DNA from 3 places in the Streptomyces chromofuscus genome. Region 1 is predicted to be linked to each of the others. Evidence: riboswitches for the same ligand, from Rfam matches in the RefSeq annotation. Region 1 holds a riboswitch; each other region holds the start of a gene.
The links. Region 1 has a riboswitch for cyclic di-AMP ahead of IPT68_RS05360 (C40 family peptidase). Riboswitches for the same ligand answer to the same signal wherever they lie in the genome.
Positions count from the first base shown of each region.

Region 2: another riboswitch for cyclic di-AMP. It lies ahead of IPT68_RS21975 (C40 family peptidase); the one in region 1 lies ahead of IPT68_RS05360 (C40 family peptidase).
Region 3: another riboswitch for cyclic di-AMP. It lies ahead of IPT68_RS15030 (LysM peptidoglycan-binding domain-containing protein); the one in region 1 lies ahead of IPT68_RS05360 (C40 family peptidase).

Region 1 is NZ_CP063374.1:1,198,159-1,202,683, forward strand. It holds gene IPT68_RS05345 (ABC transporter permease) at 1-674, shown strand, start outside; partial or broken gene IPT68_RS05350 (ATP-dependent Clp protease proteolytic subunit) at 802-1,164, shown strand; gene IPT68_RS05355 (hypothetical protein) at 1,172-1,480, shown strand; cyclic di-AMP (ydaO/yuaA leader) riboswitch at 1,830-2,032, shown strand; gene IPT68_RS05360 (C40 family peptidase) at 2,036-2,509, shown strand; partial or broken gene IPT68_RS05365 (YbaB/EbfC family nucleoid-associated protein) at 2,921-3,007, shown strand; gene IPT68_RS05370 (ATP-binding protein) at 3,487-3,945, opposite strand; gene IPT68_RS05375 (helix-turn-helix domain-containing protein) at 4,158-4,525, shown strand, end outside.
Region 2 is NZ_CP063374.1:4,842,627-4,847,151, forward strand. It holds gene IPT68_RS21970 (hypothetical protein) at 110-463, shown strand; gene IPT68_RS21975 (C40 family peptidase) at 541-1,746, opposite strand; cyclic di-AMP (ydaO/yuaA leader) riboswitch at 1,755-1,920, opposite strand; gene pcrA (DNA helicase PcrA) at 2,231-4,525, shown strand, end outside.
Region 3 is NZ_CP063374.1:3,357,127-3,361,651, reverse strand. It holds gene IPT68_RS15040 (cytochrome P450 family protein) at 1-188, shown strand, start outside; gene IPT68_RS15035 (LysM peptidoglycan-binding domain-containing protein) at 410-1,510, shown strand; cyclic di-AMP (ydaO/yuaA leader) riboswitch at 1,739-1,918, shown strand; gene IPT68_RS15030 (LysM peptidoglycan-binding domain-containing protein) at 1,923-2,621, shown strand; gene eno (phosphopyruvate hydratase) at 3,373-4,525, shown strand, end outside.

The DNA of each region.
Region 1 (4,525 bases):
GCCCGCTGGTCGCACAGCTGCTGCGACAGGCCGCGTCCGCCGGGGGCGCCGAGCCCCGCGCGGAGGACGTCGTGGCGGCCCCCGAGAGCGACCCGCGGGGCGCGGCCCTCGGCGCGAGTGTGCTGCCGCTGGCGCTGGCCGGGATAGCGGCCGGCTCGGCCGTCTTCACCATCGGGCTGAGCGGCGTCCGCGCGGTGATCGCGCTGGTGGTCACCTCGGGTCTGGTCGGCGTCACCGTGGCCGCGATCGCGCACAGCTGGCTGGAGGTGCTCACCGGCGACTGGTGGGCGGAGGCGGCGGCCCTCGGGCTGTCCACGCTGGCGGTGAGCGCCGCGGTCGCGGGCCTGGCCGCGCTCATGGGCAAGGCCGGCGTCGGCATCGTCGCGGGTGTGCTGATGCTGCTCGGCAACCCGTTCTCGGGGGCGGGTTCGGCACCGCAGATGCTGCCCGAGCCGGCCGGGGCGATCGGCCAGTGGCTGCCGCCCGGCGCCGGGACGACGCTGCTGCGCTCGGTGTCGTACTTCGACGGAGCGGCGGCACTGGGCCCGGCGCTGACCCTCACCTGGTGGGCCGCGCTGGGGCTCGGGGCAGTGCTGCTGGGCAGCACGCTGAGGCCGCGTACGACCCACGCCGACGACACCGCGGCCGCCCCGAGGCCGGTGCCGGCCGGCTGACCCCGAACGCCGTGCGCCCCGCCGTAGCGGACGGGGCGCACGGCCTTTTGCCGCGCTGGGCTTGCCGCCCGGCGACTTGTTGCGGCTGCTTGCCGCCCGGCGGTTGCTCGCCGACTTCCTGTCTGCCTGCGACGTGGAGACGATCTGCCTCGGGCAGGCCGGATCGACCGCCGCCGTCCTGCTCGCCGCCGGCACCCCGGGCAAGCGATGCGCCCTCCCCGGCGCCCGGATGGCGCTCAGTCAGCCGGCGCTGCACGAGCCCGTCGAGGGACGGGCGAGTGATCTCGCGGTCCCGGCGGAGGAGCTGGCGTGGGTGCGCACCCGCCTGGAGGAGCTGCTCGTACGGCACACCGGGCGCACCCGTGCACAGGTCGGCGCGGACATCGAGCGGGACAGGATCCTCACGTCGCAGGAGGCCCTGGAGTACGGCCTGATCGACCGGATCGTCCCCGACCGCAAGGCCACCCGCCCGGCACCCGGCGAGCGGTGAGCCGCGGATGCTGCCGCCCGAGCTGCCGCCGCTGCCTGCCCTCACCCGCGCCGAGGGCGAGCTGATCGACCGTTACCTGGACGTCGTCGACCTGCTCAGCCGGATCAACCCGGCGCACGACGGCGACACGTACCGTGGACTGCGCGCCGCACAGGCGCTGGTGCGCAGGGCCGCCGAACTGCGCGACGCGCTCGCGCTGATGCACCAGCGGGGCGAGACCGAACTCCACGCCCGAACCCTTGCGCGGGCGCTGCGCGTGCTGGACGGCGAACGCCGCACGGCGCGGATCACCGTCCCACCGCGCTCGGACAGTTGAGGCACGGCCGGCACAGCCGCCGTCGCCGCGGACCGCAAGGCGACACGGCGGGACGTCCGGACAGCCGTCGACAGGGACCAAAAGGGCTACCGCCGTCCGATGGATCCTGACGTGCTGTTCCGGGGCCCTTGCGGTTGCGCGGCGAGACCTGCTTGCGGGCGGAACGCGACCTTCCGCCCCTGGTCCGGGGTGGCGCGGCGCCCTTGACACCTGTTCGCACACCAGACTGTCCACCCGAACGGGTGAGTGGTGAGTAACGCCACAAATCCCCGGTTGCGTTGGGATTTTCGGACTTGTGTAAGCCAAGATCCCTGACTGACGACAAGCCCCCGCCACCGCGGCGGGGCGGTCCGGGCGGACGCCGAATCCTGCCGCCGCCCGGATGACCGGTCGACAGGAGTGGATCGGCAGGAGTGGAGGACCCGAGCACGACGGGTCGCCGGAGCACACGTTCCGAGCGGCCCTTGGGGTGAAGCCGCGACACCGCGGCCGGGCAACTTCGCCAGCCCGAATCCGACAGGTCATCCTTCACAGGCGGCTGACGAAGGGTTGCGCATGACCGCGCTCAATCGTGTCCCGTCGCTCATGGCCCGCGCCGGTACGGCCTCGGCCCTCACCCTCGCCGCGGTGGGCGGCTCCGTCGTGGCTCCGGGCTTCGCCCCGGAGGCCGCGGCCGCCACGCCGGCGACGAAGGCCCTCCAGGTCGCGGCCTCGAAGAAGGGCTCCCCGTACAGGTGGGGCGCCACCGGTCCGCGCCGGTTCGACTGCTCCGGCCTGACGCTGTACTCGTACAAGAAGGCGGGCAAGAAGCTGCCCCGCACGGCCGCTCAGCAGTACAACAAGACCCGTCACATCTCGGCGAGGAGCCGCAAGGCCGGCGACCTCGTGTTTTTCCACTCGGGGTCGAACGTGTACCACGTCGGGATCTACGCCGGTAAGGGGAAGATCTGGCACGCCCCGAAGACCGGGGACGTGGTGAGGCTGCAGAAGATCTGGACGAAGAGCGTGTGGTACGGCCGCGTCAAGTAACCCTTGGGGGCGGTGGTGGCGCCCCTGACGCGCCGCCGCCGTCCCGGCCCCTGACGCGGGCTCAGGCCGCGTCCCGCCTCCCGTGGCGGGGCGGCGGCACCCAGCACCGTCAGCGCGGCGCCCGTGCCGCCCTCCAGGGCGCGAGCGGCCTGCGGCCTGCCCAGCAGCAGCCGTCATGCCCTCGGCGGCGCCGGCTCCCGGCCGGGCAGCCACCGCTCAGCAGGGCGCCGGACCATCCGACCCGGCAGGGCGTCGGTCCGACACCGCCCCACGCGGGTGCGTCGCCGGCCCGCGGCCAACGAGAACGCGCAGACCCTCCAGCGGCAGAGGCTGCGCTCAGCAGGGCGCCGGACCATCCGACCCGGCAGGGCGTCGGTCCGACACCGCCCCACGCGGGTGCGTCGCCGGCCCGCGGCCAACGAGAACGCGCAGACCCTCCAGCGGCAGAAGCTGGGCCCGCTGGCGCAGGGGCTGGGCGGCGGTGGGATCCCCGGTCTGCGGCGCCGACCGCGACACCGGGGACGCCGTGGTGTGCGCGCCGGTCGGTGCGGGCTCGGGATGAGGGTCGTACCGGAGCTGGTGGCGCGTACGGCGGCCACGCCGGTCTGGGTGCCCCCGCTGTCGGCGGCTCGGTGCGCCGGACGATCTCGATCCCGCACCACTCCGGCGAGACGGCCCCCACGCCCTGCTCCACAACGCCTCCGCCGCGCCCAGCGGCCCGCACCCGGCCGGAGAACGGCCGACGCCCGGCCCGGAAGCGGACGATGCCCACTCCGAGGCCGACGACGCTCGGCCGTGGACGACGACGCCCGGCCCGGAAGCGGCCGGCGCCCGGGCCGGGAGCCGACGACGTCTGACGCGGTGGCCTCCGAGGATTGGCCCGAGGGCGACAATGCCCCCCTGGCCCGGAAGACGACGACTCCTGACCCGACACCGGCGACGCCCACCCCGGCACACTGACCCCGCTCGCCGGCGGCCTAAGTCTCCTGCTGGCCCGCCAGCGGGATCGGTCGTGCCGGTACCGTCCACGGCAGCTCGATGGAGACCGTCTTGCCCCCCTCACGGGTCGGGCGGACTCTCAGACGGCCGCCGCACTCGGCGGTCAGCCAGCGGATGATGACCAGACCGCGGCCGTTGTCCTGCTGGACGGCGGCCGGGAGCCGCTTCGGGAAACGGGGGTGACTGTCGGTCACGCCGATGCGAAGCTGCTCGTCGCGGTCGAGCTCCATGGCGACCGTGAAGGTGGGCGACTGACCGAGGGTGTGCTGGACGGCGTTGGTGGCGAGTTCGGAGACGATGAGCCGGATCGTGTCGGCCGCCTCCGTCTCCGGCGGCAGTCCCCATTCCGCCAGGGTGCTGACGACGTAGGTGCGGGCGGCGGAGACCGAGGCGGGATCGCTCGGCAGGGTGACGGATGCTTCCAGGTGGTCTGCCATGGCGACGTCGTCCCTTTCCCACGGGACCGCAGTCCGACACGGAGCGGATGGTTCGAGTACGGTCCCGGACTGGTGCTTCTTCGCCAGACTGCCACTCACGGACCGGTAGCGGTGGCGATCCACCAAGATATGCATATATCTGTCGCTCGAAGCGGTGAACTCTGCGACGGCAGAGCGTATTTGGGCGGCTCGGAGGGAGTAGGGAGTAGCCCATGCAGCACGGTCCCGCGGTTCGCCGCCGGAAACTGGGCGCCGAATTGCGCACACTGCGAGGCCGCGCGGGCCTCACAAGCGGTGAGGCGGCCCGCCTGGTGGGCTGGCACCAGTCGAAAGTGAGCCGTATCGAGACCGGCGCGAGCGGCGTGAAACCCGCCGACGTCCGGTTACTCCTGGACGCCTACGGGGTGGACGACGCCCAGCTCAGGGACCTCCTGCTGGCCTTGGCGGGTTCCGGCGGCGGCCACGGCCGGGACCACTGGTGGCACGCCTACAAGGGGGTGCTGCCCCCCACCTACCGGGACTTCATCAGCCTGGAGTCGCAGGCCGGCGCGATGCGCACGCTGGAGACCTCCGTCGTCCC
Region 2 (4,525 bases), 3.6 Mb from region 1:
TTCCGGGCAGCCCGTGGCCGCGGCCCGGTGCCGGGCGGCCCGGAACGCCCCCAGAAGGTCTCCGTACCCCCCTGCTGGGGCCTCAGTACCTCCTGATTAGGCTCCGGCCATGGACGTACTCATCCACCTCTTCGTCGGCCTGCACATCATCGGCATCGCCTCCCTCCTCGGTGGTTTCCTCACCCAGATGAAGGCGATGGGGGCCGGCACCGCGCGATTCGTCCCGGCGATGCTGCACGGCGCGCTGACCATGCTGGTCACCGGCGTGATCCTGGTCGGCCTGAACCAGGCCGACGACCAGCCCGTCGACAACATCAAGATCGGTGTGAAGCTGGCCCTGCTGATCGTGATCCTCGGCCTCGTCTACGTGAAACGGGACGACGAAAAGGTGGACAAGGGCATGTTCGGCCTGGTGGGGCTTCTCACCACGGCGAACGTCTTCATCGCCGTGCTCTGGACCTGACGTCCCGCCGTACGCGCGCGTGCCGCACACACCGCCGCACGCGCGCGTGCCCGTCGTTCGCCTCCCGGCGCCCGGTGTCAGGCCGGGCGGACGACGCTGTGGATGGAGGACTCGCCGTCGTAGTAGACCGACTCCTCGCGGACGTACGTGCCCGGCTTCGGAGCGTGGATCATCATGCCGTTGCCGATGTAGATGCCGACGTGGGTGACGTCGTCGTAGAAGAAGATCAGGTCGCCCGGCTGGGCGGCGGCGAGGGAGACCGTCGTGCCGGCGTTGACCTGGTCGTAGGTGGTGCGGGGCAGGCTGACGTCGGCGGCCTTCCACGCGGCCTGCGTGAGGCCAGAGCAGTCGTAGGAGTCGGGTCCGGTGGCACCCCACACGTACGGCTTGCCGATCTGCGCGCGGGCGAAGGCGAGCGCCTTCTCGGCCTTGGTGCCGTACGAGGAGTCCGACACGGAGGTGCCGGAACCGGACTCGGTGGTGGTCGACGAACCGCTGCCGGCCGACTCCTGCGTCTGCTCCTGGGCCAGCTCCTGCTCCTGCTGCGCCGCTTCCTGGCGTCGCTGCTCCTCCGCCTCCGCCTGCTGCCGGGCGAGCTCGGCGGCCTTGCGCGCGGCCTCCTCCTGCTTCTCCTTCTCGATCGCCGCGAGGCGGGCCTTCTCCTCGGCGGTCAGCTCCGACAGCAGGTCCCGCGCGTCGGCGAGCTTCTTCTGGACGGTGGCCTTCGCCGTCCGCAGCTCGTCCTGCGACTCGGTGAGCGTCGCCAGGCTCTCGGTGGCCTCCTGGCGCTTCTGCATCGTCGCCGACTGCTCGGTGAAGTACTCGTCGACCGCGCTCTTCTGATGGCTGGTCAGCCGGCCCATCAGCTGGGTCTGGTCGAAGTAGTCCTGCGGGGAGTCGGCGAGCAGGAAGGTGGCGGTGTCGGGGACGGACGCGCCGGTGCGGTACTGGGCGGCGGCGTACGCCCCCAGCTCCTCGCGCGCCTCGTTCAGCTTCTGCGTGCGCTGGGCGACGTCGTCCAGGAGCGTGTCGACGTGCTTGCGCTGCTTCGCGGTCCGCTCCTTGGCCGCGTTGTACTTCTCTGTCGCCGACTCCGCCTGGCGGTAGAGATCGTCGACCTTCTTCTCGACCTCTTCCAGGCTCGGCTTGTCGTCGGCCGAGGGTGCGGCGTTGGCGGTCTGGGAGAGCAGGGCCACGGAAGTCAGGGCAGCGGTGGCCAGGGCGGGGGTCCGTATGCCTGCTACCCGCGCGCCCGCGGGGCGCGACTTGCGGTGCGACGCCAAAGGAGGCGACTCCTTCCATCTGCCGCCTACCGGGTTAGCTGTCGGGTTCGGGCGGGTGGTTCGGAAGGGTTGCCCTACGGTCCGCTCCGGGTGGGAGCCGGCCGATTCACCCCAGGTTCGGTTGGGTCCCCGGCTCCGGCCGCCTGGGCGCACCGGACTCGGCGGAGGCCGCGCGGCCCGGCGACGTTCGCCGGTGGGGGTCGTGCGGCCTGACCGGCACGCTAGCCAACTCGTGTGGCCCCTGTGAAGGTTGGTGGGTGATATGCCCGATACATTTTCGTGACCTGCGGTCAGACGTCACGGCGCGCGTGAGATCGTGTTCGGACGGTGAGTGCCCGGTCGGCGTGGGGGCGGGGCAGGGCGTCCCGCGGGTGGCCCGCCTGTGACGCCCGTCTCCCTCCGGGACCTCGTTCCGCGTCCCGGCCCGGGGATGTTCTCGAGGAGGCCGCGGGTTGTCAGTGGGGCACCCTAGACTCGGAGAGCGATGAGCAGCCTCTTTGACGACAGCTTCCTGGCGGACCTCCAGGCCCCGCGGGCCCATGAGGAGCCTCCGCCGCCGCCCGAGGACGATTACGCTCCGGAGCCGGTTCCGGACGATCTGTTCGACGGGAAGTTCGACGTGCCCCGGGACCGGGACGCCTACTACCGAGACGGCGCCCATCGCCCCGCCGTGGACGCCGCCGCGCTCCTGGAAGGGCTGAACGACAACCAGCGCGCCGCTGTCGTCCACTCCGGCTCCCCCCTGCTCATCGTGGCCGGCGCCGGCTCCGGCAAGACGCGGGTCCTCACCCACCGCATCGCCCACCTCCTCGCCGAGCGGGGGGTGCACCCGGGCCAGATCCTCGCGATCACCTTCACCAACAAAGCCGCGGGCGAGATGAAGGAGCGCGTCGAGCAGCTCGTCGGCCCGCGCGCGAACGCCATGTGGGTGATGACCTTCCACAGCGCGTGCGTGCGCATCCTGCGCCGCGAGTCCAAGAGGCTCGGCTTCACCTCGTCCTTCTCGATCTACGACGCAGCCGACAGCAAGCGCCTGATGTCCCTGGTCTGCCGCGACCTGGACCTCGACCCCAAGCGCTTCCCGCCCAAGTCCTTCAGCGCCAAGATCAGCAACCTGAAGAACGAGCTGATCGACGAGGAGGACTTCGCCGCCCAGGCCGCCGACGGCTTCGAGAAGACCCTCGCCCAGGCGTACGCGCTGTACCAGTCACGCCTGCGCGAGGCGAACGCCCTCGACTTCGACGACCTGATCATGACGACGGTCAACCTGCTCCGCGCGTTCCCGGACGTCGCCGAGCACTACCGCCGCCGCTTCCGGCACGTCCTCGTCGACGAGTACCAGGACACCAACCACGCCCAGTACGCCCTCGTCCGCGAGCTCGTCGGCACCGGCGCGCACGACGAGGACGTACCGCCCGGCGAGGACGACCTGCCGCCCGCCGAGCTGTGCGTGGTGGGTGACGCCGACCAGTCCATCTACGCCTTCCGCGGCGCGACGATCCGCAACATCCTCCAGTTCGAGGAGGACTACCCGGACGCGACGACGATCCTGCTGGAGCAGAACTACCGCTCCACCCAGACGATCCTCTCCGCGGCCAACGCCGTCATCGAGCGCAACGAGTCCCGTCGCCCCAAGAACCTGTGGACGAACGCGGGCGCGGGCGCGCGCATCACCGGCTATGCCGCCGACACCGAGCACGACGAGGCGCAGTTCGTCGCCGACGAGATAGACCGCCTCACGGACGCCGGCGAGGCGAAGGCCGGCGACGTCGCCGTGTTCTACCGCACCAACGCCCAGTCCCGTGTCTTCGAGGAGATCTTCATCCGCGTCGGCCTGCCCTACAAGGTCGTCGGCGGCGTCCGCTTCTACGAGCGCAAGGAGGTCCGGGACGTCCTGGCCTACCTGCGGGTGCTGGCCAACCCGGAGGACTCGGTGCCGCTGCGCCGCATCCTCAACGTGCCCAAGCGGGGCATCGGAGACCGCGCCGAGGCGATGATCGACGCCCTCTCCCAGCGCGAGAAGATCAGCTTCCCGCAGGCGCTGAAGCGGGTCGACGAGGCGTACGGCATGGCCGCGCGGTCGACGAACGCCGTGAAGCGGTTCAACACGCTGATGGAGGACCTCCGCACGATCGTCGAGTCCGGCGCCGGACCGGCGACGATCCTGGAAGCCGTGCTCGAACGCACCGGCTACCTCGCCGAGTTGCAGGCCTCCACCGACCCGCAGGACGAGACCCGGATCGAGAACCTTCAGGAACTCGCCGCCGTCGCCCTGGAGTTCGAGCAGGAGCGAGGTGAGGGCGAGGCGGGCACGCTGGCCGACTTCCTGGAGCAGGTCGCGCTGGTCGCCGACTCCGACCAGATCCCGGACGAGGAGGACGGCGACGGCGTCATCACCCTGATGACCCTGCACACCGCCAAGGGCCTGGAGTTCCCGGTCGTCTTCCTCACCGGCATGGAGGACGGCGTCTTCCCGCACATGCGTGCCCTCGGCCAGACGAAGGAGCTGGAGGAGGAGCGCCGCCTGGCGTACGTCGGCATCACCCGCGCCCGGGAGCGGCTGTACCTCACGCGGTCGGTGATGCGCAGCGCCTGGGGGCAGCCGCAGTACAACCCGCCGTCCCGGTTCCTGGAGGAGATCCCGGCGGCGCACGTGGACTGGAAGCGGACGGGCGCCCCGGCGGCCCCCGCGGGCCCGGTCTCGGGCGTGGCGGCGTCCCTGTCCTCGTCCCGTTCGCGCTCCTCGGCGTCGGGCGCGTCCGGGTTCGCCACGCGGCGG
Region 3 (4,525 bases), 2.2 Mb from region 1:
GCCACGGCATCCACTACTGCCTCGGCGCGCCCCTCGCCCGGCTGGAGGGCCAGACCGCGCTGGCCACCCTTCTCACCCGCCTCCCGGACCTGAGACTCGCGGTGGATCCGGCGGAACTGCGCTGGCGTGGCGGGCTCATCATGCGGGGTCTGCGAACACTGCCGGTGGAGTTCACGCCCGTTCCGTAGCCGGGCGGTACAAGCGGGCGGTACAGGCCGGAGGTACCATCCGACGGTCAAGAGGGCGGCACCAGCGCGAACGTGACACGCGTTCAACTCTGTGATGTTCACGTGATCTGTGCGGCATTAACTTGTGACAAGTGATCGACTGCCGATACGTTCACGCCATCAGCGTGACGGCTGTCATCGGCCGCCGCGCTGGTCCCTGTTGTCTTGCGAAAGGTCCCCGCATGCTTTCCGGGAACGGTCGTCACCGTCGCCCCCGCCAGGCGCCCGCCCTTGTCGTCGCGGCCGGGGTGACCGGCTCCGCCATCGCCATCCCCCTTCTCGGCGCCACCGGCGCGAGCGCGGCCAGCGGGACGACCTGGGACCGGGTCGCCGAGTGCGAGACCGGCGGCTCCTGGAGCGCCGACACGGGCAACGGGTACTACGGCGGGCTGCAACTCTCCCAGGACGACTGGGAGAAGTACGGCGGCCTCACCTACGCGGCGAGAGCGGACCAGGCCAGCCGTTCGCAGCAGATCGCCGTGGCCGAGAAGGTCCTCGCGGACCAGGGTGTCGGCGCGTGGGCGACCTGCGGTCCGCTCGTGGGGCTCGACACCGACTCCGAGGCGGCTGTGGTCGACACGGGCGTGGCCGGTGACGCGTCGAGTACGCCGGTGGGTACGATATCGGGCGGTTCGGGAAGTCTGTCCAACTCGCTTGGCTTGTCCCATTCATCCGGTGGCGCCCGCTCCGGCGACATCGACGGCGCGTCGGGCCGCTCCAGCGGTTCGAACGGCTCGAATGGATCCAACAAGTCCAATAGGCCCACGGATTCCGCCACATCCACTGATTCCGGCGAATCCGCCAAATCCACCCCTTCCGCCGGCTCCATCACCTCCAGGCCTTCCCACTCCATCCCCTCCTCCGGTTCCGCCGAATCGCCCGGGGCGGGTCAATCGCCGACGGAATCGGGCAAATCCCCGAAAAGCTCGCCGTCTTCAGGGCTGTCGTGGAGCACGCCGAACAGGTCCAGCCTCACCGACACGGGCTCCCTCGGCACCGGCAAGCACCGCGGGAGCAGTGCGAACGAGGAGCCGGCCGGCGGCCGGGGCGCCGAATCGACCGGGCGGCACGCCTCGCGTGACGGTGCCACCCCCCGTGCGGCCGCCGGCGGTTCGTACACGGTCCAGGAGGGCGACAGTCTCTCGGGGATCGCCGACTCCCTTGGCGTGCACGGCGGATGGTCCGCGCTCTACGCCGGGAACAAGGACTCCCTCGGCACCGACCCCGACCTCATCCGGCCCGGTCAGACGCTGGAGGTAAGGGGCGAAACGGGCGGAAAGTAGACCAGAGGGCGAGCCGGAGGGCGGCTCGGAAACGGCCCGGGAGCAGCGGGAGTTCACGTCACACTTCGAGCCGAATGTCCGGTTTGGCGAAAGTGTGGGATGAGTCTCAGAAGCCCTGATCGTCTTTGAAATTCCGCCGATCGCCTGTCTACGGTCATGACCGCTCGCCAATGCGAGCCCCGGCAGCCGTAACGCCGAATCCTGCCAGCGGCCGCCCGGGAACAGTCGTCGCGTCAAGCGCCGTAGGCAGGAGCGGGGGACCCAAGGTAAGTGCCGGGTCCGGCAGTTGAGGAGACTCAGCGCCGGAACCGGCTCGGGGTGAAGCCGCGCCTCCCACGGAGGTGTGGCCGGGCAACTCAACCGGCCCGAACCCGACAGCTCACCTCGCAGGCGTCGGTGAGGGGACCCAACCATGCTGTTTTCCGGCAAGGGCAAGCACCGTCGTCCGTCCAAGACCGTTCGCGCCATCGCCGCCGTCGGCGTCACCGGCGCCGCCGCCGTCGCCGCGCCGCTGATGGCGGCCGGCAGCGCCTCCGCCGCGACCGCCGCCGAGTGGGACGCCGTCGCCCAGTGCGAGTCCGGCGGCAACTGGTCCATCAACACCGGTAACGGCTACTACGGCGGTCTGCAGTTCTCCGCCTCGACGTGGGCCGCGTACGGCGGTACCCAGTACGCCGCCACGGCCGACCAGGCCTCCAAGGAGCAGCAGATCCAGATCGCCGAGAAGGTGCTCGCGGGTCAGGGCAAGGGCGCCTGGCCGGTCTGCGGCACGGGCCTGTCGAACGCCACCTACACCGGCGGCGGCTCCACCGACAGCGGCTCCTCGCAGAGCACCGAGCAGAGCGCCGAGACCAGCACGCGTGCGACCGAGCAGCAGTCGGCCTCCCGTTCGCAGGAGCGCCCGGCCGCCAAGGAGACGGTCACCACGCCGACCGGTCAGAAGGTCGAGAAGGGCGACGGCGAGTACAAGGTCGTCGAGGGCGACACCCTCAGCACCATCGCCGCCGAGCACGACGTCGAGGGCGGCTGGGAGAAGCTGTTCCAGCTGAACAAGGACATCGTCGACGACGCCGACCTCATCTTCCCGGGTCAGCAGCTGCACCTGAAGTAAGAGGGGTTTCGCAGCAGACCCACAGCGCCCTCACATGAGGGGCCGCCATGCTGGAGGCCCCGAGAGGCTCCCGTGAGGGCTACCCCCCGTCCCCACGGGTCCCCCGCCCCGGTGCGTGTTCCCCCGCACGCGCCGGGGCGGGGCTTTTCGCGTCACCGGCTCACTCGTCCGCTACGCGCCCGCTCAGGTCTCCGTCGAAGCCTGCTGTCGTCGCCGAGGCCCTTCGCCGCCACCTGACGTCTCCCGTCGAAGCCTCTGCCGTCACCGATGCCTCTGCGCCCGTTGGCGGCCTCTGTCGCCACCGGCGCGTCTTGCGCCCGTCGGCGTCCTCTGCCGTCAATCGGCGCCTCTTGCGCCCACCGGCGTCATCCGCCGGAGCCCGCTGCCCCCGCCCGACGCCCTCCGCGCCCCCACCGGCGTCTCCTGCCGACGCCTCCTCCTCCACCGACGCCCTCCGCCGCCACCGGCATCTCCCGCCGCCACATGCGCCTCCCGCCGACGCCCCACCCCGTCGCCGCCGCGGTCGACGCCCCCACCGTCGGCGCCCCTCACCACCGACGCCCGCCCTCCCCATCACCTCTTCGTGCCGCCCACTTGTGACCCCGTCTTTGTTCCGTTCGGAAACAATTTACTCTCGGTTCCGTCCATGAGGTGGGCGACCGGCTGGCCGATCGCACGGAGCCGGTTAGGCTCGTCTCGCAGAGCCGCTGCGGTCCTGCTAAACCGCGTCACATCCACGAAGGAGATGCTCGTGCCGTCCATCGACGTCGTCGTAGCCCGGGAAATCCTGGACTCCCGAGGCAACCCCACGGTCGAGGTCGAGGTCGGCCTCGACGACGGCAGCACGGGTCGTGCCGCCGTTCCGTCCGGCGCTTCCACCGGCGCCTTCGAGGCCATCGAGCTCCGCGACGGCGACCCCAACCGCTACCTCGGCAAGGGCGTCGAGAAGGCCGTCCTCGCCGTCATCGAGCAGATCGGCCCTGAGCTGGTCGGCTACGACGCCACCGAGCAGCGCCTGATCGACCAGGCGATGTTCGACCTGGACGCCACCGACAACAAGGGCTCCCTCGGCGCCAACGCCATCCTCGGCGTCTCGCTCGCCGTCGCCCACGCCGCCTCCGAGGCCAGCGACCTGCCGCTGTTCCGCTACCTGGGCGGCCCGAACGCGCACCTGCTGCCGGTGCCGATGATGAACATCCTGAACGGCGGCTCGCACGCCGACTCCAACGTGGACATCCAGGAGTTCATGATCGCCCCGATCGGCGCGGAGTCCTTCTCCGAGGCGCTGCGCTGGGGCGCCGAGGTCTACCACACCCTGAAGAAGGTCCTGAAGAACAAGGGCCTGTCCACCGGCCTCGGCGACGAGGGCGGCTTCGCCCCCAACCTCGGCTCCAACCGCGAGGCCCTCGACCTCATCCTCGAGGCCATCAAGGAGGCCGGCTACGCCCCCGGCGAGCAGATCGCCCTCGCCCTCGACGTGGCCGCGTCCGAGTTCTACAAGGACGGCTCCTACGTCTTCGAGGGCAAGGAGCGCTCGGCCGCCGAGATGACCGAGTACTACGCCGAGCTGGTCGCGGCGTACCCGCTGGTCTCCATCGAGGACCCGCTGTTCGAGGACGACTGGGAGGGCTGGAAGACCATCACCGCCAAGCTCGGTGACAAGGTCCAGCTCGTCGGCGACGACCTGTTCGTCACCAACCCGGAGCGTCTGGCCCGGGGCATCGAGGAGGGCGCGGGCAACGCGCTGCTCGTCAAGGTCAACCAGATCGGCTCGCTGACCGAGACCCTGGACGCCGTGGAGCTGGCCCAGCGCAACGGCTTCAAGTGCATGATGTCCCACCGCTCCGGCGAGACCGAGGACGTCACCATCGCCGACCTCGCCGTCGCCACCAACTGCGGCCAGA